Regions from separate parts of the Streptomyces sp. NPDC048361 genome, predicted to be linked through region 1. Evidence: riboswitches for the same ligand, from Rfam matches in the RefSeq annotation. Region 1 holds a riboswitch; the other holds the start of a gene.
The links. A riboswitch is a leader RNA that binds a small molecule or an ion and turns the genes downstream of it on or off. The one in region 1 is predicted to bind thiamine pyrophosphate.
Positions count from the first base shown of each region.

Region 2: another riboswitch for thiamine pyrophosphate. It lies ahead of AB0D31_RS33475 (thiamine ABC transporter substrate-binding protein); the one in region 1 lies ahead of thiC (phosphomethylpyrimidine synthase ThiC).

Region 1 covers NZ_JBEZKW010000003.1:89,942-104,343, reverse strand. Annotated here, with positions in the region: gene cydD (thiol reductant ABC exporter subunit CydD) at 1-1,586, opposite strand, end outside; gene cydB (cytochrome d ubiquinol oxidase subunit II) at 1,704-2,705, opposite strand; gene AB0D31_RS02830 (cytochrome ubiquinol oxidase subunit I) at 2,724-4,232, opposite strand; gene AB0D31_RS02825 (cyclophilin-like fold protein) at 4,509-4,889, shown strand; gene hisC (histidinol-phosphate transaminase) at 4,968-6,050, opposite strand; gene AB0D31_RS02815 (LacI family DNA-binding transcriptional regulator) at 6,459-7,610, shown strand; gene AB0D31_RS02810 (metallophosphoesterase) at 7,869-9,131, shown strand; gene AB0D31_RS02805 (hypothetical protein) at 9,304-10,146, shown strand; gene thiC (phosphomethylpyrimidine synthase ThiC) at 10,237-12,015, opposite strand; TPP riboswitch at 12,008-12,142, opposite strand; gene AB0D31_RS02795 (YibE/F family protein) at 12,214-13,560, shown strand; gene AB0D31_RS02790 (SsgA family sporulation/cell division regulator) at 13,565-13,999, opposite strand; gene AB0D31_RS02785 (IclR family transcriptional regulator C-terminal domain-containing protein) at 14,103-14,402, opposite strand, start outside.
Region 2 covers NZ_JBEZKW010000103.1:416-14,817, reverse strand. Annotated here, with positions in the region: gene pyrH (UMP kinase) at 1-737, shown strand, start outside; gene frr (ribosome recycling factor) at 862-1,419, shown strand; gene AB0D31_RS33485 (phosphatidate cytidylyltransferase) at 1,419-2,528, shown strand; gene rlmN (23S rRNA (adenine(2503)-C(2))-methyltransferase RlmN) at 2,794-3,906, shown strand; TPP riboswitch at 4,007-4,127, shown strand; gene AB0D31_RS33475 (thiamine ABC transporter substrate-binding protein) at 4,210-5,310, shown strand; gene AB0D31_RS33470 (iron ABC transporter permease) at 5,403-7,016, shown strand; gene AB0D31_RS33465 (ABC transporter ATP-binding protein) at 7,016-8,038, shown strand; gene AB0D31_RS33460 (hypothetical protein) at 8,396-9,301, opposite strand; gene AB0D31_RS33455 (Rossmann fold nucleotide-binding protein) at 9,450-10,595, opposite strand; gene AB0D31_RS33450 (AraC family transcriptional regulator) at 10,803-11,633, opposite strand; gene AB0D31_RS33445 (DMT family transporter) at 11,774-12,730, shown strand; gene AB0D31_RS33440 (hypothetical protein) at 12,802-13,959, opposite strand; gene AB0D31_RS33435 (ATP-binding cassette domain-containing protein) at 13,941-14,402, opposite strand, start outside.

The DNA.
Region 1 (14,402 bases):
TGCACGACGAGCAGGACCGTACGGCCCGCCGCCAGCCTGCGGACCGCGTCGACGATGCCGGCCTCGGTCTCGCCGTCCAGCGCGGCCGTCGGCTCGTCCAGCAGCAGCACCGGCCGGTCGGCAAGGAAGGCACGGGCGAGGGCGAGGCGCTGGCGCTGTCCTGCCGAGAGGCCGGCGCCGCCCTCGCCAAGGGCGGTGGCCACACCGTCCGGCAACGCGGCCACGAAGTGGTGCGCGCCCGCGTCGCGCAGGGCGTCAAGTACGGCCGTGTCGTCCGCGTCGGGCCGGGCCAGGCGGACGTTCTCCGCGATCGTCCCCGCGAAGAGGTGGGGCCGCTGCGGCACCCAGGCGATCCGTTCGCGCCACTGCGCGAGGGAGAGCGTCGCGAGATCCGTACCGGACACCAGGATCCGTCCGCCGTCCTGCGGCGTCACGAAGCCGAGCAGCGCGTTGAGAAGGGTGGACTTGCCGACACCGCTCGGGCCGGTCAGAGCAACCGTCTCGCCCGGCTCGACGACCAGGGAGGCGTCGGCCAGGGAAGGTTCTGTACGTCCGGGGTGGCGCACGGTGACGGCGTCCACCTGGATCCGGACGGGCCCCGCGGGGAGCGTCACCTTCCCTCCCTCGGGCAGCGGGGTCTCCAGGACCTCGAAGATCTCCTCCGCCGCCGACAGCCCTTCTGCCGCCGCGTGGTACTGCGCGCCGACCTGGCGCAACGGCAGATAGGCCTCCGGGGCCAGGATCAGGATCACCAGACCGGTGGAGAGGTCGAGGTCGCCGTGGACCAGGCGCATGCCGATGCCGACCGCGACCAGCGCCACCGAGATCGTCGCGAGCAGCTCGAGGGCGAACGAGGAGATGAAGGCGATCCGCAGGGTTTTCAGCGTCGCCTTGCGGTAGTCGGACGTGATCGTCCTGATCGACTCGGCCTGCGCCTTGGCCCGGCCGAACACCTTGAGCGTCGGAAGCCCGGCCACGACATCGAGGAAGTGACCAGAGAGCCGGGACAGCAGTCGCCACTGCCGGTCCATCTGCGACTGGGTGGCCCAGCCGATCAGCATCATGAACAACGGGATGAGCGGCAGCGTGACCACGATGGTGGCCGCGGACACCCAGTCCTCGGTGACAATCCGCGCCAGCACCGCCACCGGCACCACGACGGCGAGGCCCAACTGCGGCAGATAGCGCGCGAAGTAGTCGTCGAGTGCGTCGACGCCGCGCGTGGCGAGCGCCACCAGGGAGCCCGTGCGCTGGCCGCTCAGCCACTCCGGACCGAGCCCCGCCGCCCGCTCCAGGAGACGGCCCCGCAGCTCCGACTTGACCGCGGCGCTCGCACGGTGAGCGGCGAGGTCAGTGAGCCACGAGACCAGACCCCGCCCGGCCGCGACGGCCACGAGGAACAGCAGCGGCGTCCTCAGCCCGGTCACACCCTCACCGTGCTGGAACGCCCCCACGACGACCTCGGCGATGAGCATGGCCTGGGCGATGATCAGCCCCGCCCCGACCAGCCCGAGGGCCACCACCGCGGCAAGGAAGAAGCGGGTGGCGCGGGCGTACCGCAGCAGGCGCGGGTCGATCGGTTTCACGTGAAACATCCCCCAACGGAAAGGGTCGGAGTGGGGTGGGCTCCCTGGGGGTGTGTTTCACGTGAAACACACCCCCAGGGGCCGTGAGGGCCTCCGGCGGACCGTGAGGCCGCGGGCTCAGTGCGCTTCGGCGATGTTCTTCGTGCCGATCCGCTTGCGGAACACCCAGTACGTCCAGCCCTGGTAGAGCAGCACGATCGGGGTCGCGACCCCCGCACACCACGTCATGATCTTGAGGGTGTACGGGCTCGACGATGCGTTGGTGACCGTGAGGTTCCATGCACTGTTCAGCGAGGACGGCATGACGTTCGGGAAGAGCGTCAGGAAGAACATTGCCACCGCGGCGGCGATCGTGAGGCCCGACAGGGCGAAGGACCATCCCTCACGCCCCGCCTTGATGGCAACGATCGCCCCCACCAGCGCCAGCACCGCGATGGCCATCGCGACCAGACTCTTCGTGTCCCCGTCCGCGGCCTGGGTCCAGATCAGGAAACCGAGCGCGAGGACGGCCGCGGCCACACCCAGCTTGAGCGCGAGCGCACGGGCGCGCTGACGGATGTCCCCGAGCGTCTTGAGCGAGGCGAACACCGCACCGTGGAAGGTGAAGAGGGAGAGCGTGACGAGGCCGCCGAGGATCGCGTACGGGTTGAGCAGATCCCAGAAGCCGCCCACGTACTCCATGTGCGCGTCGATCTTCACGCCGTGCACGATGTTGGCGAATGCGACGCCCCAGAGGAACGCCGGAATGAGCGAGGTCCAGAAGATGGCCTGCTCCCAGTTGCGCTGCCACTTCTCCTCGGGCCGCTTAGCCCGGTACTCGAAGGCGACACCGCGGACGATCAGACAGACCAGAATGATCAGCAGCGGCAGGTAGAGACCCGAGAAGAGCGTCGCGTACCACTCGGGGAAGGCGGCGAAGGTCGCGCCGCCCGCCGTGAGCAGCCACACCTCGTTGCCGTCCCAGACGGGGCCGATGGTGTTGATCAGGACGCGCTTCTCGGTCCGGTCCCTGGCCAGCAGCTTCGTCAGGATGCCGATCCCGAAGTCGAATCCCTCCAGGAAGAAGTAGCCGATCCACAGAACGGCGATGAGTACGAACCAGACGTCGTGAAGTTCCATGCCTCGATCTCCTCAGCCTCAGTACGAGAAGGCCATCGGCCGGTCGGGGTCGCGGTCGTCCCCGCCGATCTTGGTGGGCGGGTTGAGGTCGGCCTCGGTGAGCTCGGGCGGCCCGGCCTTCACGTACTTCACGAGCAGTCTGACCTCGACCACCGCGAGCACGGCGTAGAGCAGCGTGAAGACGATCATCGAGGTGAGGACCTCGCCCTGCGAGACGCTGGGGGAGACCGCGTCCCGGGTGCGCAGGACGCCATACACGACCCAGGGCTGACGGCCCATCTCCGTGAAGATCCAGCCCCACGAGTTGGCGATCAGCGGGAAGCCGAGAGTCCATACCGCGAAGAACCAGTACCACTTGGTCAGGCGGGTGCCGAGTGCCTGGCTCTTGAAGAGCACCAGGTGGGGCACTTCGTCCTCACCGGTCCTCATCCCCGGCGCCAGCATGAACTTCTTGCGGGTGAGCCAGAGCCCGACGAGTCCGATGACGAAGGACGTCATGCCGAAGCCGATCATCCAGCGGAAGCCCCAGAACGTGACCGGGATATTGGGCCGGTAGTCGCCGGGCCCGAACTTCTGCCGCTCGGCCTTGTTCACGTCGTTGATGCCGGGGACGTAGGAGGAGAAGTTGTTGTCGGCGAGGAAGGACAGGACTCCGGGCACCGAGATCTCGACGTCGTTGTGACCCTTGGCCACGTCACCGACGGCGAATATCGAGAACGGCGCGGGCTTCTGGCCGTCCCACAGGGCCTCGGCGGCGGCCATCTTCATGGGCTGTTGCTTGAACATGACCTTGCCGAGCGAGTCGCCGCTGACGGCCGTGAGCAGTCCCCCGATCACCAGCGTGACCAGGCCCAGCCGCAGCGAGGTGCGCATCACGGGGATGTGCTTCTTGCGGCGCAGATGGAGGGCGGCGACGCCGACCATGAACGCGCCACCGGTGAGCAAGGCGGCGGTCAGGGTGTGGAAGACAACGACCAGGGTGGTGTCCTGGGTCAGGACCTTCCAGAAGTCGGTGAGTTCCGCGCGCCCGGTGACCTTGTTGAGCCTGAAGCCGACCGGGTGCTGCATCCAGGAGTTGGCCGCCAGGATGAAGTAGGCGGACAGGATGGTGCCGATGGAGACCATCCAGATGCAGGCGCAGTGGATCTTTTTCGGCAGCTTGTCCCAGCCGAAGATCCACAGCCCGATGAAGGTGGACTCGAAGAAGAAGGCGATGAGCGCCTCGAAGGCGAGCGGGGCACCGAAGATGTCGCCGACGAACCGCGAGTAGTCAGACCAGTTCATGCCGAACTGGAATTCCTGGACGATCCCGGTGACCACACCCATCGCGATGTTGATCAGGAAGAGCTTGCCCCAGAACTTGGTCGCCTTGAGGTACTTGTCCTTACCCGTTCGCACCCAAGCGGTCTCCAGGCCGGCGACGAGCGCGGCGAGCGAGATCGTCAGGGGGACGAAGAGGAAGTGGTAGACGGTGGTGATGCCGAACTGCCATCGCGCCAGGGTCTCCGGCGCCAGAGCCAGGTCCACGTCGGCACTCTCCTTACATCGCCGTGGTCACAGCCGCAGGCTTGCCCCTTTAATCCCCCCGATTATGGGAGGAAGCGGGACCCGCTTGTGAACGCGTTCACATTCACAAGCATTATGTCGTACGAGCTGTCGAGTCCTCCAGGGGGGTCCCCTAGGGCGTGCGCCACATGTACGCCGCCGCGAGATAGCGGGGAAACGCCGGGGAGAGGCGGCCGAGGCCATCGGGCGTGGACACCCCCTTCCCAAGGCTTTCAACATCTTGTTGAATTCGGCGCCATGGAGAATCAGCTGCGGATACGCATCTCATGGCCCGCGGGCAGCCTCACCGCGACACTCGAGGAAACCCCCACGAGCACGGCGCTCGCGGGGGCACTCCCGATCACCTCCACCGCCCACACCTGGGGCGAGGAGGTCTATTTCGACACCCCGGTCTCCCTGGCCCAGGAACCGGACGCGCGCCAGGTCGTGGAGCCGGGCACGGTGGCGTTCTGGACCGACGGCGACGCGCTCGCGTTGCCGTACGGCCCCACCCCCATCTCGCGCGGTGACGAATGCCGGCTCGCGAGCCCCTGCAATATTCTCGGCCGGATCGACGGCGACCCCCGGCAACTCGCCACGGTCCGCTCCGGCGACCCGATCCGGGTCGACGCCCTCTGATCAGACCGGCGCCCCCCCTGAACGAGTCGGCACCCTCGGAATGCGTCGGCGCCTTCTGTTCAAGGGGGCCCCGAGACGTCAGGCCTTCTTGCGGAAGCCCTCCGCGACCTTGAGGAACAGGTCGTTGGCCTCGCTCTCACCGATCGTGACGCGCACGCCTTCGCCGGCGAACGGCCGGACCACGACGCCCGCGGCCTCACACGCCGTCGCGAAGTCGACCGTGCGCTCCCCGAGGCGCAGCCAAACGAAGTTCGCCTGCGTCTCGGGCACGGTCCAGCCCTGCTGCCCCAGGCCCTCGTACACCCGGTTCCGCTCGCACACCAACGAGCCGACACGGCCCATCAGTTCGTCCTCGGCACGCAGCGAGGCGACCGCGGCGTCCTGGGCGAGCTGGCTGACGCCGAAGGGCACGGCCGTCTTGCGCAGCGCCGCGGCGACCGGCTCGTGGGCCACCGCGAAGCCGACCCGCAGCCCCGCGAGCCCGTACGCCTTGGAGAAGGTGCGCAGGACGGCCACGTTGGGGCGGTCCCGGTAGATCTCGATGCCGTCCGGGACCTCGGCGTCGCGGATGAACTCCCGGTACGCCTCGTCGAGCACCACGAGGACGTCGGACGGCACCCGGTCGAGGAATCGTTCCAGCTCGGCCCGGCGGACCACGGTGCCGGTCGGGTTGTTCGGGTTGCAGACGAAGATCAGCCGCGTCCGGTCGGTGATCGCGTCCGCCATCGCGTCCAGGTCGTGCACGTCGCCCGGGGTGAGCGGCACCTGGACCGGCTTCGCTCCACTGATCCGGGTGATGATCGGGTACGCCTCGAAGGAGCGCCAGGCGTAGATGACCTCGTCGCCGGGGCCCGAGGTGGACTGCACCAACGACTGGGCCACCCCCACCGAGCCCGTGCCCGTGGCCAGGTGCGCATGCGGCACCCCGAACCGCTCGGCCAACTCGTTCATCAGCCCCGTGCACGCCATGTCCGGGTAGCGGTTGAAGGCGCCCGCGGCCGCGACGGCGCTCTCCATCACGCCGGGCAGCGGCGGGTAGGGGTTCTCGTTGGAGGACAGCTTGTAGGCGACCGGCCCCTCGGATGCGGCCGCGGGCCTGCCGGGCTTGTAGGTGGGGATGCCGTCCAGCTCGGCGCGCAGCTTGGGGGTCGTCTCGCTCACCGCAGGTCCTCCTCGACCGTCGCGTACAGATGCTGTGCACGCCGCCGTGGACAGCTCCGTACACATCCAATACTCCTCACCTTATGAGGATTGGGCGTCCCTGCGAATAGCGGACGGGCACCGGTTCACGGCGGGCGTACGAGGAAGGGGGAGCGCTCCTCCCCCTGGCGCGCGCCGGTGGCCCGCGCCCTGGCGCGCATCACCCGTGAAGGTGAGTTGAGACCTCTTCGAGACCTCGGACAGTTGGCAGCTGCCCGGGGATCGACAAGCGTCACCACAACGCTTACCCCGCCAATCCCCTTGCATTGCAAGGCCATTGACAATGTTCGATCATGCAGAAACGTGCCTGTCAACGCGTGCATATGCACCCGGGCCAACCGCCCGTCATCGCCCTACTATCGGCTCGCCATGACAGCAGCAGGGAAGCACCAGGTGAGCCGGTCGACCGGTCGCCGGCTGGGGCGGGCGGGTATTCGAGATGTGGCCGCCGCCGCCGGTGTCTCCATCACGACCGTCTCAGACGCGCTCAACGGCAAGGGGCGGCTCCCCGACGCCACCCGCCGCCACGTCCGCGAGGTCGCAGACCGGCTGGGCTACCGCCCATCCGCAGCGGCCCGCACGCTCCGTACCGGCAAGTCCGGCCTCATCGGCCTGACCGTGACGACCTACGGGGATGAACCTTTCACCTTCACCGAATTCGCCTACTTCGCCGAAATGGCGAGAGCCGCGACCTCCGCCGCGCTGGCCCGCGGCTACGCCCTCGTCATCCTTCCCGCCACCTCACGCCGCAGCCCGGCGGACGTCTGGTCGAACGTCGCCCTCGACGGCACCGTCGTCATCGACCCCTCCGACCAGGACCCCGTGGTCAGCGAACTCGTACGCCAGGGCCTTCCCGTCGTCTCCGACGGCCGCCCGGCGGGCAGCCTGCCCGTCACGGCGTGGGTGGACAACGACCACGAGGCCGCCGTACTGGACCTGCTCGACCATCTCGCCGCCGCCGGCGCCCGCCGGATCGGCCTGCTCACCGGAACCACCACCGACACCTACACCCGCCTGTCCACCGAGGCCTATCTGACCTGGTGCGGACGGGTCGGCCAGGATCCGGTCTACGAGTCCTACCCGGCCCACGACCCCTGTGCGGGCGCCGTCGCAGCCGACCGGCTGCTCGCCCGCCCGGACCGGCCGGACGCCGTCTACGGACTCTTCGACCCCAACGGCACCGACCTGCTCGCGGCCGCCCGGCGCTACGGGCTGCGCGTACCGGAGGACCTGCTCCTCGTGTGCTGCAGCGAATCCACCGTGTACGCCACGACCGAACCGCCCATCACCACCCTCTCGCTCAAACCACGGCGCATCGGCACGGCCGTCGTCCAGCTCCTCATCGACGCGATCGAAGGAATCGACAACGGCCAGCCCATCGAGCAGGTGATACCGACCGAGCTGATCGTGCGGACGTCCTCCCAACGCCGTCCGCCGCGCACCACGGTGAGCCCGCCGCGCTCGCCGGCGACGGGCCAGTCCGGTCCGTCCGGCCAGCCGGGTCAGCCCGGTCAGAACTGAGAGGGCTCCGGCCGGGTGACACCACCCGGCCGGGTGGCGCCGAGCCCGGTATCGCCGGAACGGCGAGGATCGGCCGGGATCGGACCGCCACATTGGGGACATAACCACCCGCCAACCCCGCTCGCACCCGGATTGACCACCCCTGGTGCGTCACACAGCATGAGGCGCATTCCTATGATGGGCGCACGACACCACGGATCGCCGCCCGACCTGGCGGATCCCACGGTGTACGGCGGCGCGACGGTGGTGGAGGGGTCGATGACTCAGGGGGCCGGTCAGGGACCCGTGCGGACGGAGACGTTGCGTGACTTCCGGGTGCCGCCGTACGCGCAACAGACCCCCGTGCCACCACCCGGGGAACAGGAATCCTGGCCGCAGCCGCCGGCCCCGGAACTCCACCCGGAGACGGGCCCGGAGCTCTCCTCCATGGAGCCGGCCGCGGAACCGCACCCCATGCCGGTGGCCCCGGAGTTCCGTCAAGAGCCTCCGGCACCGGACTTCCGCCCGGAACCCCCGGTGAACCGGCCCGAGGCGCCCGCGCCCCAGGCGCCCGCCACGGCGCCCGGCGCAATCGCCTATCCGGATGACGAGCCGCCCGAGGGATACACGCCGACCGCGCGTGACCTCCCGATCATCAACCGGGGGGACACCGTGCAGGTGCCCGTGGTCGAGCAGCCCGCCCCGGCGCGGACCAACGACGGCCCCGGCCCGCTGTACGTCGTCGGCGACGTCCACGGCTACCTCAACGAACTCCTGGCCGCCCTGCGCGAGCAGGGCCTCATCGACGAATCCGGCAACTGGGCCGCCGGCACCGCGCGCCTGTGGTTCCTCGGCGACTTCACCGACCGCGGCCCCGACGGCATCGGCGTCATCGACCTGGTCATGCGGCTCTCCGCCGAGGCCGCGGCCGCCGGCGGCTACTGCAAGGCCCTCATGGGCAACCACGAGCTGCTGCTCATCGGCGCCAAACGGTTCGCCGACACCCCGGTCAACTCCGGTGCCGGCACCGCCACGTTCCAGGCCGCCTGGCTGCTCAACGGCGGCCAGAAGGCCGATATGGACCGGCTCCAGGACGTGCACCTCCAGTGGATGTCCCGGCTCGACGCGATCGAGCAGGAGGACGACCACCTGCTGATGCACTCCGACACGACCGCCTATCTGGATTACGGCGACTCCATCGAGGCGGTCAACGACACCGTCCACGCCATTCTCAACCGCAACGACGCCGACGAGTGCTGGGACCTGTTCCGCAAGCTCACCAAACGCTTCGCGTTCCGCGACGGTTCCGGCCCGCAGGCAGCGCGCGAGCTGCTCGCGGTATACGGCGGGCAGCGTGTGGTGCACGGTCACAGCCCGATCCCGTATCTGCTGGGCGAAGTCGGCACCGAGGACGGCGAGGAGGACTCCCGCCCGGTGGTCGAGGGCCCGCACCTGTACGCCGACGGACTTGCCATCGCCATGGACGGCGGCGTGACCATGGCCGGAAAGCTGCTGGTCCGGCAACTCCCGCTGCATGACTGAAGGGTGACCGGGAAGGCGTTCAGCAAAGCGCCGGGTATGCCATTTCCGGAAACACCCTGTCACCCCGTGCCGTAGCGGCTCTACCATCGGGTTATCCGAGCAGGCTCTCCTCCGTTTCCGCCCAACTGCCCGTTCATCAAGCGGGCTTCCCGGCCCTACGGAGCATCGGGGGATGCACATGAACAGCGCTCCGCACCTGCTTCCCGAGGACCGCCAGGAGTTCGAGCGGATCCTCGACGAGGCGCTGCGCACCGCGCATGAACGACCCGGTCTCTCCACCATCGGCGACCGTCTCAACGCTGTGCAGCTGCGCACCATGGTGCTGGCCGCCGGCACCTTCGTCACCGAGCGGGCGAGCCCCGAGTACGACCATTACGTCAAGGCACGCCAAGCTCTGAAGGCCTCCGTCGCCACCACCACGCACGACTCGGCCCTGCCGGCCCCCGACGGGGAGCCGCTGGAGCCCCCGGGCGCGGGGGTCGGGGCCGTCGTCACCGTACTGGCCCCCGTCCTTGCCGGGACCGCGGCCGTGATCTTCCTGTTGGTCGGCTACATCCTGAAGATGCTCAAGCCGGTACCCGCCTTCGCCGACACCATGGTGACGGCCGGCTGGTTCTTCGGCGCGCTGACCGCCGCCGCGATCCTCGCCGCCGCCGTCGGGCTCCTGATCACCGCCGTGCGCAACGGCGCGACCCAGGTGGTGGCCATCGACGAGGCCGGCGAGGCGGACGCGTCCGACGAACACGTCCAGGAGCTCTCCCGCGCACGCGAGGCGTGGCGCCATGCCCTGCTGGAGCGCGGCATCTACCCGTTTCTGCGCGACGCGCTCGCCGACCCGAGCGTCGACCCCGCCACCCCGGCGCGCCGCCCGATGGGCCGGATCCCCTCCCTCGGCTACGACCGGCCGGGCTTCGACAGCCCCGGTGAGGGCGACTCCCCGTCCACCCACCCCAGTTTCACCAGCCCGGACTTCACCAGCCCCGACTTCGGCGGCCCCGAACACCAGCCGGACTGAGGTCACGGGCAGGACGTCGGAAGGACATCAGGCCGGGCGCGCCGTCCCGGAGGCCGTCGGCTTCCGGGACGGCGCACGCCACGCGTCGCCTCAGTCGGCGATCGGCAGGTAGACCCGGTTGCCCGCGTCCGCGAACTCCTTGGACTTCTCCGCCATCCCCGCTTCGATTTCGTCCGACTTCAGATCGCCGCCGTGCTCGCGCCTGATGTCCTGAGAGATCTTCATCGAGCAGAACTTCGGGCCGCACATCGAGCAGAAATGCGCGGTCTTGGCCGGCTCCGCGGGCAGCGTCTCATCGTGGAACTCCCGGGCGGTGTCCGGGTCGAGGGCCAGGTTGAACTGGTCCTCCCAGCGGAACTCGAACCGGGCGTCCGAGAGCGCGTCGTCCCACTCCTGCGCGCCCGGGTGTCCCTTGGCCAGGTCCGCCGCGTGTGCGGCGATCTTGTAGGTGATGACGCCGGTCTTCACGTCATCGCGGTTGGGCAGGCCGAGGTGCTCCTTGGGCGTGACGTAGCAGAGCATCGCGGTGCCCCACCAGGCGATCATCGCCGCGCCGATGCCGGAGGTGATGTGGTCGTAGGCGGGCGCCACATCGGTGGTCAGCGGCCCAAGGGTGTAGAACGGGGCCTCTTCGCAGATCTCCTGCTGGAGGTCGATGTTCTCCTTGATCTTGTGCATCGGGACGTGTCCCGGGCCCTCGATCATCGTCTGTACGTTGTGACGCTTGGCGATCGTGTTGAGTTCCCCGAGCGTGCGCAGCTCCGCGAACTGCGCCTCGTCGTTGGCGTCCGCGATGGAGCCGGGCCGCAGGCCGTCGCCCAGCGAGTACGTCACGTCGTAGGACGCGAGGATGTCGCAGAGCTCCTCGAAGTTCTCGTACAGGAACGACTCCTTGTGGTGCGCGAGGCACCAGGCCGCCATGATCGAGCCGCCGCGCGAGACGATGCCGGTCTTGCGGCGTGCGGTCAGCGGCACGTAGCGCAGCAGGACACCCGCGTGGACCGTCATGTAGTCGACGCCCTGCTCGGCCTGCTCGATGACGGTGTCCTTGTAGATGTCCCAGGTCAGGTCCTCGGCGCGGCCGTCGACCTTCTCCAGGGCCTGGTACAGCGGCACGGTGCCGATCGGGACGGGCGAGTTGCGCAGGACCCACTCGCGGGTGGTGTGGATGTTGCGTCCCGTGGAGAGGTCCATGACCGTGTCGGCGCCCCACTTGGTGGCCCAGGTCATCTTGTCGACCTCTTCCTCAATGGAGGAGGTGACCGCGGAGTTCCCGATGTTGGCGTTGACCTTCACCAGGAAACGCTTGCCGATGATCATCGGCTCGATCTCGGGGTGGTTGATGTTGGCGGGCAGCACCGCGCGGCCCGCGGCGATCTCCTCCCGGACGACCTCGGGGGAGACGTTCTCGCGGATCGCGACGTACTCCATCTCCGGGGTGATCTCGCCGCGCCGCGCGTACGCGAGCTGGCTGACGGCCTGCCCGCCTCGGCCGCGGCGGGGCTGGCGCGGACGCCCGGGGAAGACCGCATCGAGGTTCTTGAGCCCCCCGCGCGGCGAGGTGTGCTTGATGCCGTCGTCCTCGGGGCGGACCGGGCGTCCGGCGTACTCCTCGGTGTCCCCGCGTCCGATGATCCAGTTCTCGCGGAGCGGGGCGAGACCGCGGCGGACATCGGTCTCGATGGCGGGATCGGTGTACGGCCCCGACGTGTCGTACAGCGTCACGGCCTTGCCGTTGGTGAGGTGCACCTGGCGGACCGGCACCTTGAGGTCGGGGCGCGATCCCTCGACGTACCCCTTGTGCCAGCCGATGGACTTCCCGCTCTCCTCATTGCTGGAGGCAGGCGTGCGTGTGTCCTGAACGGTCATGAGACCTACTCCCTACGCCGGCATTACCCGGTAACAGGTTCGGCGGTCGGCGCAGCGTCTTCCGTACGGTTCGTACGGTATTCAGCGCCCTCTCAGCCCGGTGCTCCGAGCTCCCGCGTGTGCAAAGGTGTCACCACGCTAGCGTCCTCACTGGCGCGCTGAACAGAGGGCCCCCTCTGTTCTTGCGATGATCGGGCGGTGACCTCACCAGAACCGCACCCTCCGCACCCATCCGGCGGATCCGGCCACGGACATGGCCACTCGCACAGTCACGGGCCCGCCGCACCCGTGTCGAAGCATCTCCGCAAGGTCATCGCCGCGGTGCTGATTCCCTTCTCCACAGCGGTACTTGTGGGGCTCGTGGTGCTCTGGCCCGGCGGCGCCCCGCCGCATCAGCGGACCGGGGTCGGCTTCGACCGGCAGACTCAGCAAGCCAAGGTCACCAAAGTGGACAAGGTGGACTGCAAGTCGGTCAACGCCGGTCAAGCTCCTTCGAACGGTGACACCTCCACCGCCGAGAGCCGGCAAGCGCGGGCAGCTCCGCAGAAGTGGTGCGGCAAGGCCACCGTCGAGGTCACCTCGGGCAAGGAGAAGGGCCGCACCTTCACCGAGATCGTCCAGCCCGACTCGCCCCGCCAACTGCACGCGGGCCAGGGCGTGATCGTCGCGTACGCCCCCGACGCCCCCCATGACCTGCAGTATTCGGTGACCGATGTGAACCGGCGCTTGCCCATGGCGCTGCTCGCGGGGATCTTCGCGCTCGCGGTGGTGCTCGTCGGGCGGTTGCGCGGGGTTATGGCGCTGGTGGCGCTGGTGGTCTCGTTCGCCGTGCTGACCCTTTTCATCCTTCCGGCGGTGTTGCAGGGCTCCAATCCGCTGCTTGTGGCGGTGGTCGGCGCGAGCGCCATCATGCTGATCGCGCTCTACATGTGCCACGGCCTGTCCGCGCGTACCTCCGTCGCCGTCCTCGGCACCCTCGTCTCACTGATGCTGATCGGGGTGCTCGGCTCGCTCTTCATCGGCTGGGCCGCGCTCACCGGCAACACCGACGACAACACCGGTCTCATCCACGGCCTCTATCCGAACATCGACATGTCCGGCCTGCTGCTGGCCGGCGTCATCATCGGCTCGCTCGGTGTGCTCGACGATGTGACGGTCACCCAGACCTCGGCGGTGTGGGAGCTGCACGAGGCGAATCCGACGATGGGCCCTCGGGGCCTGTACCGGGCGGGCATCCGCATCGGCCGCGACCACATCGCCTCGGTGGTCAACACACTGGTGCTCGCCTATGCGGGCGCCGCGCTGCCCCTGCTGCTGCTGTTCTCGATCGCGCAGAGCAGCGTGGGCACGGTGGCCAACAGTGAGCTGGTGGCTGAGGAAGTCGTCCGCACCCTGGTCGGATCGATCGGCCTCGTCGCCTCGGTGCCGCTGACCACGGCGCTGGCCGCCCTGGTGGTCTCCGCCGACCGGCCGGCCCCCGGCGGCCGCGCCGCGCCGCGGCTGGGTGCCAGGCGTGGCGCGGGCGGCCATCGCCGCAAGAAGTAGCGGGTCAGCCGGCGTTCTCCTCCGCCAGGATGCGTCCGAGTGCGTCCTCGAGGTGCTCGTCGAACTCCCCGAGCGTCCACTCCTGACCGAGGGGTACGAGCTTGTCGGTGCGGTCGAGGAAGGCCACCAGTGGCGCCGCTCCGGCCCGGAACAAGGCCCGGTCCGCGCCTACTTGCAGCCGGATGTGGACGTCGGAGAGCCCATCGGGGTCGCTGGGCTCGATCCGCACATCGCCGTCGCCGGTCGGGGCGTTGACGCCGTCGAGCAGCAGCTCGCGCCCGAAGGCCCAGGTGACGGGCGCGTCGCCGGGCAGGTGGAAGGTCATGCGCACGGCGTAGGGGTCCGTCGCCTGGTACGTCAGCTCCACCGGGATCCGGAAGGAAAGCTCCTCGGAGACGACGAAGCTCATCATCACTTCTGCCTGAACCGACTCACGCATCGTCACGTACCCCGCTTTAGCTGAAACCGGCCAGGAATGATCCCTCAGTGCCTTCTTGACGCCATCGTGCTGTACGTGCCAACAGATCACAAGGAGTGATATTTCAGATACTGATAGAGAGCATCAGGGAGCTGAAGAGGGCACCGACCTCGCTGCGGAGCTGTTCGATCGCCGGCAGCAGGCGTTCTTCCTGGTGGAGGGGGACGGAGATCGCCATGGTCGCGGCGCTGGAACCGGCCGTGATGGGGATCGCGGCGCAGACGGTTCCCAGGGCGTACTCCTGCCGTTCGACCACGGGTTGCATACGCTCCGTAGTCGTCAGGCGCTCCGTCAGGGCCCAGCGGTCCCGCACGGTGTAGGGCGTGATCGCCTTGACCGGGTGCCGGTCCAGATAGTCCTCGCG
Region 2 (14,402 bases), on a different contig from region 1:
CCGACGACGGCAAGGTGGCCGGGCGCTTCATGCTGAAGCTTTCCGGCGAGGCGTTCGCCGGCGGCGGGGCGCTCGGTGTCGACCCCGACGTCGTGCACAACATCGCCCGCGAGATCGCCGCCGTCGTCCGCGACGGCGCACAGATCGCCGTCGTCATCGGCGGCGGCAACTTCTTCCGTGGCGCCGAGCTCCAGCAGCGCGGCATGGACCGGGCCCGCTCGGACTACATGGGCATGCTCGGAACGGTCATGAACTGCCTCGCCCTCCAGGACTTCCTGGAGAAGGAAGGCATCGACTCGCGCGTCCAGACTGCCATCACCATGGGCCAGGTCGCCGAGCCGTACATCCCGCTGCGGGCCGTACGCCACCTGGAGAAGGGCCGCGTCGTCATCTTCGGCGCCGGCATGGGCATGCCGTACTTCTCCACGGACACCACCGCCGCACAGCGCGCCCTGGAGATCGACGCCGAGGCCATGCTGATGGGCAAGAACGGGGTGGACGGCGTCTACGACTCCGACCCCCGCATCAACCCCGACGCGGTGAAGTTCGACGCCCTCGAGTACGGCGAGGTCATCACCCGCGACCTGAAGGTCGCCGACATGACCGCGATCACCCTGTGCCGCGACAACAACCTTCCGATCCTCGTCTTCGAGCTCCTGTCGGCCGGAAACATCGCGCGCGCCGTCAAGGGTGAGAAGATCGGCACGCTCGTGAGCGACCGGGGCACCCGGGCCTGACCGGGGGATGGACAATCCCCTGCCGGTCGGACACCGTGCAGGGAAAGACGCTGGTTATCCAGGGTCCAGGGCCTCAGGACGCACTGAGAGCTCCCGGCCCACCCAAGACATGCAGGAGCAAGTGGTGATCGAAGAAACCCTCCTCGAGGCCGAGGAGAAGATGGAGAAGGCCGTCGTGGTGGCCAAGGAGGACTTCGCCGCGATCCGCACCGGGCGTGCGCACCCGGCGATGTTCAACAAGATCGTCGCGGACTACTACGGTGCGCTGACGCCGATCAACCAGCTCGCCTCGTTCTCCGTGCCGGAGCCGCGCATGGCGGTCGTGACCCCGTTCGACAAGAGCGCGCTGCGCAACATCGAGCAGGCCATCCGCGACTCCGACCTGGGCGTCAACCCCAGCAACGACGGCAGCATCATCCGCGTGAACTTCCCGGAGCTGACCGAGGAGCGCCGCAAGGACTACATCAAGGTCGCGCGCACCAAGGCCGAGGACTCCAAGGTGTCGATCCGCGCCGTGCGCCGCAAGGCCAAGGATGCCCTCGACAAGCTCGTCAAGGACAAGGAGTCCGGCGAGGACGAGGTCCGCCGTGCGGAGAAGGAGCTCGACGACACCACCGCCAAGTACGTGGCGCAGGTCGACGAGCTGCTCAAGCACAAGGAAGCCGAGCTGCTAGAGGTCTGATGAACGACTCTTCCTGGGGGGCTCCGCCGAGACCCGAGTACTGGGGAACCCCCGAGGGGCCTTCCCAGGGGGCGTTCCCGGCGGGGCCTGCATACGATGCGTATGACGCCCCGCCCGTGTCGCGGACCCAGCAGATGCCCGTCGTGCCCGACGCGGGCGCGTACGGCGAAGACCGCGACGAACGTGACCGGGGGACCGCTCTGCCGGGCGGTCCTCTCTTCCGCGACGAGACGCCGCAGGAGCCCATGGCAAGCACCCCGCCCACGCCGCCCGTGCCCGCCCAGCCGGAGAAGAAGCGGGCGGGCCGCGATCTGCGGTCCGCGATAGGGGTCGGCGTCGCCCTGGGCGCGGTGATCATCGCGTCGCTCTTCGTCGTGAAGGCCGTCTTCGTGGGGGTCATCGCGGTCGCCGTCGTCGTCGGCCTGTGGGAGCTGACCAGCCGCCTCGAAGAGCGCAAGCAGATCAAGGCGCCGCTCGTCCCGCTCGCCGTGGGCGGCGCGGCGATGGTCGTCGCCGGATACGTCAGCGGCGCCGAGGGCGCGTGGGTCGCGATGGCGCTCACCGCGCTCGCGGTCCTCGTGTGGCGGATGACCGAGCCGCCCGAGAACTACCTGCGGGACGTCACCGCCGGCGTCTTCGCCGCGTTCTACGTACCGTTCCTCGCCACCTTCGTCGCGATGCTGCTCGCCGCGGACGACGGCCCCTGGCGGGTACTGACCTTCCTGCTTCTGACCGTGGTCAGCGACACGGGCGCGTACGCGATCGGCTGGCGCTTCGGCAAGCACAAGCTCGCGCCGCGCATCAGCCCCGGCAAGACCCGCGAGGGCCTGTTCGGCGCGGTGTCGTTCGCGATGGTGGCGGGCGCGCTGTGCATGCAGTTCCTGATCGACGACGGCACCTGGTGGCAGGGCCTGCTGCTCGGCCTCGCGGTCGCCGCGAGCGCCACCCTCGGCGACCTCGGCGAGTCGATGATCAAGCGTGACCTGGGCATCAAGGACATGGGCACCCTGCTCCCGGGCCACGGCGGCATCATGGACCGCCTGGATTCGCTTCTGCCGACGGCCCCGGTGGTGTGGCTGCTGCTGGTGGTGTTCGTGGGTTCTGGATGACCGGGGCGACCCGGCGTCCTGCGCCACAGCCACACCCGTAGCCACAGCCACATCCGTAGGCGTCCGCCGCCTGCGGTGCTCGTAGGCACGGGCTGAGCGCGGGCCGGTTACCCTGGAAGGGCGCGTTGCTCGCGAGCGACGCGCCCTTTTCGGCCCCGCGGCTGCGGGGTGATCCTGTGAGGTCTCCTGGCTTCGGCACCGTATCGTCGCCTGCTCCGCGCCCAGCGGGGATCGCCGGCCTCGTCGTACTGAGGAGTTACCGCTCATGGCACGCCCCGTCCCGGGAGAACTGACCTTCGCCGCGCCCCGCGGAGCGAAGCTGCCGCCGCGGCACCTCGCCGATCTCTCGCCCGCCGAGCGCAAGGAAGCCGTCGCCGCGATCGGCGAGAAGCCGTTCCGCGCCAAGCAGCTCTCGCAGCACTACTTCGCGCGGTACGCGCACGACCCGGCGGAGTGGACCGACATCCCGCTCGCCGCGCGCGGCCGGCTCCAGGAGGAGCTGCTGCCCGATCTGATGTCCGTCGTGCGGCACATCTCCTGCGACGACGACACCACCCGCAAGACGCTGTGGAAGCTCCACGACGGCACGCTCGTCGAGTCCGTCCTGATGCGCTACCCGGACCGGGTGACGATGTGCATCTCCTCGCAGGCCGGCTGCGGCATGAACTGCCCGTTCTGCGCCACCGGCCAGGCGGGCCTCGACCGCAACCTGTCGACCGCTGAGATCGTGCACCAGATCGTCGACGGTATGCGGGCGCTGCGCGACGGCGAGGTGCCGGGCGGCCCGGCCCGCCTGTCCAACATCGTCTTCATGGGCATGGGCGAGCCGCTCGCCAACTACAAGCGCGTCGTCGGCTCGATCCGCCGCCTGACCGACCCCGAGCCCGACGGCCTCGGCCTCTCCCAGCGCGGCATCACCGTCTCCACCGTGGGCCTGGTCCCCGCCATGCACCGCTTCGCCGACGAGGGCTTCAAGTGCCGGCTCGCGGTGAGCCTGCACGCCCCCGACGACGAGCTGCGCGACACCCTCGTCCCGGTCAACACCCGCTGGAAGGTCCGCGAGGTCCTCGACGCGGCGTGGGAGTACGCCGAGAAGTCCGGGCGCCGCATCTCCATCGAGTACGCCCTCATCCGTGACATCAACGACCAGGCCTGGCGCGGTGACCTGCTCGGCCGCCTCCTCAAGGGCAAGCGCGTGCACGTCAACCTCATCCCGCTCAACCCGACGCCGGGCTCCAAGTGGACGGCCTCGCGGCCCGAGGACGAGAAGGCGTTCGTCGAGGCCATCGCGGCCCACGGCGTGCCCGTCACCGTCCGCGACACCCGGGGCCAGGAGATCGACGGGGCCTGCGGTCAGCTGGCGGCGTCCGAGCGGTAACCGGCGTCCAACCCCGTGCTCCGGTCCGGGCGGGCGTCCGAACCGCGAAACGGCCCGGGGCCCGTCACAGGCCCCGTGTAACCTGGCTGGAAACATCTGCATATTCCGACAGGGGAGCGCCACAGCGCTGAGAGTGCGGTACCCATGCATGGGATACGGACCGCAGACCCTCTGAACCTTGCCCCGGTCATTCGGGGTAGGAAGTTCGGCGATTACTCAAGCTGTTGCGCCCTGCCCGCACGACCCCGCGTCGTGCGGGCAGGGCCGCGTCTCTTCCTGGTCATCTCCAGGAGGAATGAAGAAATGCGCAGTATCAAGAGGCTCGCGGCCGGCGCGCTCGCCGCCGCCCTCGGGGTCGCCACGCTCGCGGCCTGCGGCGGCTCGGACGGCAAGAAGGCGTCCGGCACGGCCAGTGGATCCGGCTCCAAGACCGTCACGCTCGTCAGCCACGACTCGTTCGCCGCCTCCGACGCGGTGCTCAAGGCGTTCACCTCCCAGACCGGGTACACCGTCAAGGTGCTCAAGAGCGGCGACGCCGGAGCCGCCCTCAACCAGGAGATCCTCACCAAGGGCTCCCCGCGCGGCGACGTCTTCTTCGGCGTCGACAACACCCTGCTCTCGCGCGCCCTCGACAACGGCATCTTCACGCCGTACGAGGCCAAGGGCCTGGACCGGGTGCCCGCCGAGGACCAGCTCGACCAGGCCAAGCACCGGGTCACCCCCATCGACACCGGCGACATCTGCGTCAATTACGACAAGAAGTACTTCACGGACAAGAAGCTCAGCCCGCCGCAGTCCTTCGACGACCTGATCAAGCCCGAGTACAGGGATCTGCTCGTCACGGAGAACGTGGCGACGTCGTCGCCCGGGCTCGGCTTCATGCTCGGCTCCGTGGCCAAGTACGGCGACTCGGGCTGGCAGGACTACTGGAAGAAGCTGAAGGCCAACGGCGTCAAGGTCGACGACGGCTGGGAACAGGCCTACAACACGGACTTCTCCGGCTCGGCCGGCGGCAAGAAGGCCAAGGGCGACCGGCCGCTCGTCGTCTCCTACGCCTCCAGCCCGCCCGCCGAAGTGATCTACGCCGACCCCAAGCCCACCGAGGCCCCCACCGGCGTCGCCACCGGCACCTGCTTCCGCCAGACCGAGTTCGCGGGCCTGCTCAAGGGAGCGAAGAACGAAGCCGGCGGCAAGGCGCTCCTCGACTTCCTGATCTCCAAGAAGTTCCAGGAGGACATGCCGCTCCAGATGTTCGTGGACCCGGTCGCCAAGGACGCTGCGGTCCCCGCCGAGTTCACCAAGTTCGGCGCGAAGATCACCAACTCGGCGACCGTCGCCCCCGACACGATCGCCAAGAACCGTGACCAGTGGGTCAAGACATGGTCCTCGCTCGTCCTGAAGTAGAGCGCCCGCCGGGCCGGCCGCCCCGCACCCCGGGGCGGCCGGACACGGCGCGGCAGGGCGCGCCGCGCCGCACCGCCGTGCGGTTCGGCCTCATGGCGCTGCCGCTGGTGTTCTTCGCCGTGTTCTTCGCCTGGCCCGTCGCCGCCATCGTCGGCCGCGGGCTCAAGACGGACGGCGCCTGGCAGTTCGGCCGGATCAGCGAGGTCCTCGGCGACCCGGACATCACCCACGTCCTGTGGTTCACCACCTGGCAGGCCCTCGCCTCCACCGCGCTCACCCTCCTGATCGCGCTGCCCGGCGCCTACGTGTTCGCGCGCCTCGACTTCCCCGGCAAGCAGCTCCTGCGCGCCGTAGTCACCGTCCCGTTCGTGCTGCCGACCGTCGTCGTCGGCACCGCGTTCCTCGCGCTGCTCGGCCGCGGCGGCCTCCTCGACCAGCTGTGGGGGGTGCGCCTGGACACCACGGTGTGGGCGATCCTGCTCGCACACGTCTTCTTCAACTACGCGGTCGTCGTGCGCACCGTCGGCGGCCTGTGGTCGCAGCTCGACCCCCGCCAGGAGGAAGCCGCCCGTGTGCTCGGCGCCTCCCGGTTCGCGGCGTGGCGCACGGTCACGCTCCCTGCGCTCGGCCCCGCCGTCGCCGCCGCCGCGCTCATGGTCTTCCTCTTCACCTTCACCTCCTTCGGCGTTGTCCAGATCCTCGGCGGCCCCACCTTCTCCACCCTCGAAGTGGAGATCTACCGCCAGACCGCCGAACTCCTCGACCTCCCCACCGCGGCCGTCCTCACCCTCGTGCAGTTCGCCGCGGTCGGCGCGATCCTCGCCGTGCACGCCTGGACGGTGCGCCGCCGTGAGAGCGCCCTGAAGCTGGTGGACCCGGCCCACACGGCCCGCCCCCCGCGCGGCGCCGCCCAACGGACCCTGCTCGCCTCGGTCCTCGCGGTCGTCGCGCTGCTGATCCTGCTGCCCGTCGGCGTCCTGATCCAGCGCTCCCTCGACACCCCCGACGGCTACGGACTCGGTTACTACCGGGCGCTCCAGAACGCCGGGAACAACGGCAGCTTCCTCGTGCCGCCCATCGAGGCGATCGGGAACTCGCTCCAGTACGCCCTCGCCGCCACCGCGATCGCGCTGGTCATCGGCGGGCTCGCGGCCGCCGCCCTGGCCCGGCGCGGCACCGGCCGCCTCATGCGCGGCTTCGACGCGCTGCTCATGCTGCCGCTCGGCGTCTCCGCCGTGACCGTCGGCTTCGGCTTCCTGATCACCCTCGACGAGCCCCCGCTCGACCTCAGGACCTCCTGGATCCTGGTGCCGCTCGCCCAGGCCCTGGTGGGCACGCCCTTCGTCGTACGGATCATGCTGCCCGTGCTGCGCGCGGTCGACGGACGCCTGCGCGAGGCGGCGGCCGTGCTCGGCGCGTCCCCGCTGCGGGTCTGGCGCGAGGTGGACCTGCCGCTGGTACGCCGGGCGGTCCTGGTCGCGGCGGGCTTCGCGTTCGCGGTCTCGCTCGGCGAGTTCGGCGCGACCGTCTTCATCGCCCGGCCCGACCACCCGACCCTGCCGGTCGCCGTGGCCCGCCTCCTCGGCCGGGCCGGCGACCTCAACTACGGCCAGGCGATGGCCCTCAGCACGATTCTGATGGTGGTGTGCGCGGTGTCGCTGCTCGTCCTCGAACGCATCCGGACCGACCGGAGCGGGGAGTTCTGATGCTCAAGCTCGACCAAGTGACCGTACGGTTCGGACAGCGGGCCGCGCTCGACGCGGTCGACCTGGAGGTCGCCGAACACGAGACGGTGTGCGTGCTCGGGCCCAGCGGCAGCGGCAAGTCGACGCTGCTGCGGGTCGTCGCGGGCCTCCAGCACCCAGACGGCGGGCGGGTGTTGCTCGGCGGCGCCGACCAGGCCGGGGTGCCCGTGCACAAGCGCGGGCTCGGCCTGATGTTCCAGGACCATCAGCTCTTCCCCCAGCGCGACGTCGCCGGGAACGTGGCGTTCGGGCTCCGCATGCGGGGCGCCCCGCGGGCCGAACAGGCCCGCAGGGTTCAGGAGTTGCTCGACCTGGTCGGGTTGCCCGGCGCGGGCAGGCGGGCCGTCGCCGCGCTCTCCGGCGGCGAGCAGCAACGCGTCGCCCTCGCCCGCGCCCTGGCGCCCTCGCCCCGCCTCCTCATGCTCGACGAGCCGCTGGGCCAGCTCGACCGCACCCTGCGCGAACGCCTCGTTCTCGAACTGCGCTCCCTGTTCGGCCAGTTGGGCACGACGGTGCTCGCCGTCACCCACGACCAGGGCGAGGCGTTCGCCCTGGCCGACCGGGTCGTGGTGATGCGCGACGGCCACATCGCGCAGACCGGCACGCCCCTCGACGTCTGGCAGCGCCCCGCATCGGAGTTCGTGGCCCGCTTCCTCGGCTTCGAGAACGTGGTGCCGGCGACGGTGGCGGGGGAGGCCGCCGACACCCCCTGGGGCAAGGTCCCGGTGCCGCCCGGCTCCTTGCAGGGCGAGGTACGCCTGCTGCTGCGCCCCGGCGCGATTCGGCTGGTCCCCGCGAGGGAGGGCCTGTCCTGCGAGGTGGCCTCGCGCACGTTCCGAGGCAACCGGGTCACCCTCCAACTACGCCCGGCGACGGGGCCGTTGCTGGAAACGGAGTGCGAGCCGGGCGGGGCGCCGGAGGTGGGCGAGCCGGTGGGGGTCGCCTTCGCGGCGGGCGCAGCGGTGGTCCTGGAGCAGTCCTAGCTTCGCGCGGCGCCCCGCGCCCCCGGGGTGGGCTGTCCTTGGCCGGGTGGCCAGCACGGGCATCCTCGGCCTGTCCGGTGTTTGAGGGTGAGTGCCTTGCGGGCGCGATCGGGGTCTGGGGCGGATGCCCTGGGGCCCGGCCTTAGGCGTGTGGGCGCCCTCGCCACGCGCCGCCGGGCGGCTCGTCGCCTCGGTCGGGGTCGACCTGCGCTTCACCCATGCCGACCAGCCAGGCCGAGCCGTACCTCACCGCGCCGGCCGAGGACCGACCCCGCCACCAGCGGGTCGCCGGGGCCCGGCTGCTGCGCGCCGTCGGGGCGCACGCCGAGGTCCGACCGGGCGGCGGCCGGCCGCGTGCTATCCCACCTCCGCCAGCGTGTCGCGCCGGGCCGGCTCCTCGGCGGTGTCGGGGGAGCCGAACCACGCGACCGCCACCGCCCCGCCCACCGCGAGGACGAAGCCGAGCACGGCCATCCACGCCAGTCCCGCGCGCGACGCGTCGCCCAGCCACACCACCCCGATCGCCCCCGGCAGTACCGTCTCGCCCACCACCAGCGCCGCCGTCGCCCCGTTGACCGAGCCGATCTGGAGCGCCACCGTGTGCAGGTACATCCCGCCGATGCCGGCCACGAGGATCGCGTACAGCGCCGGGTCGCCGAGCAGTGCGCCGGCGTCGAAGGGATCCACGCCGTTCAGGATGCGTACGCCCACCCCGAGCGCCCCGAAGCCGAGCCCCGACAGGAGCCCCGCGAGGATCGCGGCGCGCGCGCCGAGGAGGCGTACGACCACCGTGCCCCCGGCCATGAGGAGGAGCGCGACCGCGAGCAGCCACCAGTGCGTCGCCACCGCGGTGTGCCCGCTGCCCTCATGGCCCGCAGCCGAGGCGAGCAGCACCAGGGCCGAGCAGACCACACCGATCGACGTCCACTCCGCGCGGCTCAGCCGGATGCCGAGGAGCTTGACGCTGAGCACCGCCGTAATCACCAGGTTCGCGCTGATCACCGTCTGGGAGAGGAAGAGCGGGAGCAGCCGGGCCGCCAGCGCGCCGAGCCCGAACCCGACGAAGTCGAGGACCGTGCCGACGATGAACTCCCAGGTCATCGCGGCCTTCGCAGTCGAGGAGAGGCTCGGCCCGCCGTGCTGGGTGCGGTCGCCGTCGGCCGCGTCGCGCCGGGCGGACTTGCGGGACCCGACGGCTTGCAGGACCGAGCCCGTGCCGTAACAGACCGAGGCGGCGATGGCGGTCAGCAGACCGAGCAGCACGGGCGACTCCGTTCATGGCGGGGGCAACCGGTTCACCCCACTCCGCTTTACCAGACGTTTGCCGTTCGTTGGGAGTTGCCTGGTGCCCGGCACTTTCTGCCCTGCCCTGCCCTGTCCTCTGCCCCGCCCTGCCCGGCCCGGAGCTCCCTCAGCCCTCGGCGGACATGCGGGCCAGTGCGTCGGGCGCCTCGGACACGGAGTCGACGAGGGCGATCCGGGCCGCCATCGGACGGTCCTTCGCCAGCGCCTGGAGCAGTGGCCACGTCGGCAGCTCCTCCGTCCAGTGCGCACGGTCGACCAGCACCATCGGCGTCGGCGTGCCCCGCGACTCGTAGAAGTTCGGCGTCGCGTTGTCGAAGATCTCCTGTACGGTGCCGGCCGCGCCCGGTAGGAAGACGACCCCCGCGTTGGAGCGGGCGAGCAGGCCGTCCTCGCGGGTGGCGTTGGCGAAGTACTTGGCGATGGCGCCCGCGAAGGCGTTCGGCGGCTCATGGCCGTAGAACCAGGTGGGAATGCCGACGGAGGTTCCGCCGCGCGGCCACTTCGTGCGCACCTCGAAGGCGGCGCGTGCCCACGCGGACACGGACGGCCTGAACGAGGGCTCCGCGGCGAGGAGTTGGAGGGCCGCGTCCAGCATGGCGTCCTCGAAGGGTGCGGCGTACGCGCCCAGATTCGCGGCCTCCATGGCGCCCGGACCACCGCCCGTCGCCACGGTGAACCCGGCGCGGGCCAGGGTGCGTCCGAGCACCGCCGCGCCCTGGTACTCGCTTGTGCCGCGGGCCATCGCGTGGCCGCCCATCACGCCCACCACCCGCGCGCCGACGAGGAGTTCGTCGAGCGCGTCGGAGATCGCGTCGTCGTGGATGGAGCGCAGCATCGAGGAGAAGATGTCGCCGTCGGCCTTGGTCCGCTGGAACCAGGCGTACGACAGGGCGTCCGGGGTGTTCTCGTAGCCGGACGCGAGGCCCTCGAAGAGCTCGGCGGGGGAGTAGAGCGCGCCCCGGTACGGGTCGAAGGGGAGGTGCGGCACCGGCGGGAAGACCAGCGCGCCGTCGGCCCGGACCTTGGCGGCGGCGTCCGGTTCCATCGCGCAGCCGAGGAAGACGGCGGTCGCGGTGTCGGTAGCGAGCAGCGTACGCGTACGGGCCGTCAGGTCCACGGACTGCACACGGAACCCGGCGAGGCTGCCGCGTGCGGTGGCCGCGTCGAACTCGGCGAGCGACTCGATCTCGGCGTCGCCACCGGTGGCGCGTGCGCCGGCAGCGGGGAGGGGTGTCTCTTCTGTGTCCGGCACGGCGCCATGCTAGGCGGTGCGTGCGGGGGCCTTGAGCGCGGGTCGGGGGGAATGGGGAATCCGCGCGTAGCCTTGCGTCCCCGCTTCCCTGCGGCTCCCTGGCTCTCTGACTCCCTGGCTCCGCGGCTGCCCTGCGCTCCCGTGTCTCGGCCCCGCCGCCCTGCGCCCCTACGGCAGTGGGCCGGCGCCAACCGGAACCCCGCTCGATCACAGCACAGCGCGTTGAAAGATCCCCGGAGTCACCCCGTAGCTGCGCTTGAACCAGCGATTGAAGTGCGCTTGGTCGGAGAATCCGGCGGACACCGCCGCATCCGCCGACGGCACGCCACCGGCCAGCAACGCACGCGCCCGCCGCAGCTTCAGCATGCGCTGGTAGTCACTCGGTGGCATCCCGTACTCCTGCCGGAAGGCGCGGTAGAGGGCGAAGCGGCTGCAGCCCGCAGCGGCGGCCAGGTCGTGTGCCGAGATCGGTTCGGCAAACGCCTCACTCAGCAACGCGCGGGCCCGGCGGGCCGCCCGACGCTGCGCCTGACCTGTCAGCAGCCTCCTGCGAGGAGCCTGCGTGGCACCGCGTTCCGCCATCGCGAGAACGGCCGCGGTCAGCAGCTCTTCCCTCACCAGAGGACCGGAGCGGTCGGCCAGGGCGGCGTGCAGGCGTGTCAGAGCCCCGGTGAGTACGGGGTCGGTCAGAACCGGCTTCATGAAGAGAGGCATTGCGCCGGTGCGCCCGTCGGAGACATCGGCGAGTATCTCGCAGACGACCGAGGGACCGATGTGCACGATGCGGTAGCGGTACCCCAACTCGGCCGCGGCACGGCCGTCGTGCACCTCATCGGGATTGAACGCCATCACCATCCCGGCACCGCTGGTGTGGTCGGCTCCACGGCAGCGGAAGCTCTGCGCACCGGCGTCAGTGACACCGAAGGAGTACGCGTCGTGACTGTGCAGGGCGTAGACGTGATCGAGGAAGTGCGCCCGCATGGCCTCCAGCGGACGGCTCCCGTCCCTCCAGTACTCGACCCAACTCGCCTTCGTCATGGGCCCATTCTGGCCTGGCCCCGCCTTGGCCTGGCTCCGTCGGCCCCGCCTGGCTCCGCCGGCCCCGCCTCGTCCCGCCCGGCCCCGCCTGCGCACCAGCGTTCAAGCCGGGCCGGCCCCTTCCTGGAACAGTCCACGCCATGGAGAGAGCGAAGGGCTTCCGTAATCCGTACCTGCACCTGCTGGTGACCATGGTCCTCTGGGGAAGCGCCTTCTCCAGCTCGAAAGCAGTCGTGGAGCACGTTCCGCCCTCCGTGGGCGCCCTCTTCCGCTTCGGCGGCGGGGCGGTCGCCCTCCTCCTGGCCCTGTGGATGTTCGCCGACCGCACCACACCCGTGCCGGGGCCGGCCAAGTGGCGCGCGGCGTCCGCGGGTGTCATCGGAGTCTTCGCCTACAACGGTTTCTTCTTCTGGGGCCTGTCACTGGCACCGTCCCTGGACGCCGGCATCCTCATTCCCGTCATGAGCCCGGTGCTGACCAGTGCGTACCTGCTCATGACCGGCAAGGAACGGGCGGGGTGGGCGCGCGTGACGGGCCTCGCGCTCGGGCTCACCGGAGCCGCGGTCTTCCTCGTGGGTGCAGGAGACGGCACCCACGGCGGAGTCTCCCGGCTCTGGGGTGACGCCCTGTTCCTCGCCGCCGCCGTGTGCTGGGCGGCCTACACCCTGCTGGGCAAGCGGGTCCTGGCGGGCATCGAGCCGCTGCGCGCCACCACGTACGCGACGTGTGCGGGCGCCGTCCTGCTGGCCGTGCTCGGCGCTCCGGACCTCGGCCGGGTCCAGTGGAGCGCGCTCCCCTCCAGCGTCTGGTGGAACACCGGCTACCTCGCCGTCGGCGCCGCCGCGGTCGCCAACCTGCTCTACTACCGCGGGGTGGGTTCTGTAGGGCCCGCGAACGCGTCCTTGATGATGTTCACCGTGCCGGTCGTGAACACCCTGTGCGCCACGCTCGTCCTTGGCGAGTCGTTCGGCCGGTTGCAGGCCACGGGCGCCCTGGTCCTCCTCGCCGGCGCCGCACTCGCCGTTACCCAGGGAAGGATGCCGGGGCGCAGGACGGTCGGCGCCCGGCCTTCTCTCTGTCCTCCCCGCGCTCCGTGACCGCGCGGTACGGGTGCCGGCCCGCACGTACTTCCTCGGCCCGCTGGCGCAGCGGCAACCTCCTCGGCCCGCTAGCGCAGCGGCAACGCCGCGACCTCCGCGATCGTCACCGTCAGGGGGACGAAGACCGCCAGCAGGGCCAGGGCGCGCAGAGCGGCCGCCGTCCTCAGGGTCGCGGCCGGGGTGCCCAGGGACACGAGCGCCGCCGTGGTGTGGGAGCGGGCGTGACGGGATTCCAGGATCGCGGTCAGCAGCGTCGCCACCGTGCAGCTCATCACCAGGCCCGCGCCCAGCCCTGTGAGCGGGCCGAACGGGTGCGCGCCCGCCTGGTCGCCGTAGAGAGCCGCCGCCGCGATCGCCGCCGACGCGACCGCGCTCACCACGCCCAGGGGGCGTCCGATGCGGCGGGCCTCCGCCATCAGGACCCGGCCCGCAAGCAGGCGGGCGGCGCCCGGGCGGGCCAGTTGCAGCAGCCGCCCGCTGAAGTGCGCGAGCGCGGGGCCCGCGAGGGCCAGGCCGAGCGCGGTCAGCGCCCAGCCGCCGAGCAGTCCGGCCGGGCTGCCGTCGGGATGGCCCGGCATCGGGAACGCGGAACCCGACGTGCCACGGCTCACGTACGTCTCCACCGCGAGGCCCACCGCGACGAGCGCGCAGCCCCACGGCAGCCCACCCGGCGTGGGCCCGGGCTCCTCGGGGTGCACCGGGTCGCTCTGGTCGACGGGGCGGGCCGAGCGCGGGCGCAGCGCGAGGCCGGCCGCCACCGACGCCGTCACCGGCAGCACCGCGAGCAGGGTCAGCGCGGCCGCCAGCGGCATCGGCTGGTCCGCGGCGAGCAGACCCGCGGCGGCGCCGTCGAAGGGGAGCCCGGTGATGTCGCCGCGCAGATGGAGGTAGACCAGGAGCGCCACCACCGAGCCGAGCGTGCAGGTGACCGCCGTGGAAGCGGCGGCGATCGCGGCGAGACGGGCCGGGCCGAGACCCACCGCGGAGAGCCCGGGGCGCGGCCGTGTGCTGGGATCGGTGCGGGCCACCGCGACCGCGAAGTGCACCGTCGCGGCCAGGGGGACGGCGCACCACAGCAGGCGCAGGACCGAAGCGCCGGGATGACCGACGGCGTGGCCGAGCGTGCACAGCAGGAGGAAGCCGACCCCGGCCGACGCCGCCGACACCAGCAGACGGCGCAGCAGGACCAGCGGGTGGGTACCGCGGGCTAGACGGAGAGCGAGCACGCGGCGATACCCTCCGTATCCGAACGGCCGTTGTCCCCACGGGAGTTGACCCGACGCCCGTCGATGAGGACCACCGTGCGGTCGGCCAGCTCCGCCACCTCCGTGTCGTGGGTGGCGATGAGCGTGGTGATGTGGTGCGAGCGGGCCGCGGTCAGCAGGGTGCGCAGGACCTGCGCCCCGTCGCCGCGGTGCAGCGTCGCCGTCGGCTCGTCCGCGAACAGCACGGCGGGCTCGGTGACCAGGGCCCGGGCGATCGCGACGCGCTGGCGCTCGCTCTGGAGCAGGGCGTACGGCCGTTTCTTCGCGCAGGTGTCGATGTCGAGGCGTTCCAGCCACTCCAGGGCGGTCTTCTTCGCGGCGCGCTGTGCGACCCCGCGCAGGAGCAGCGGCAGCGCGGCGTTCTCCCACGCGCTCAGCTCGGGGACCAGGGTGGGCTCGGGGTC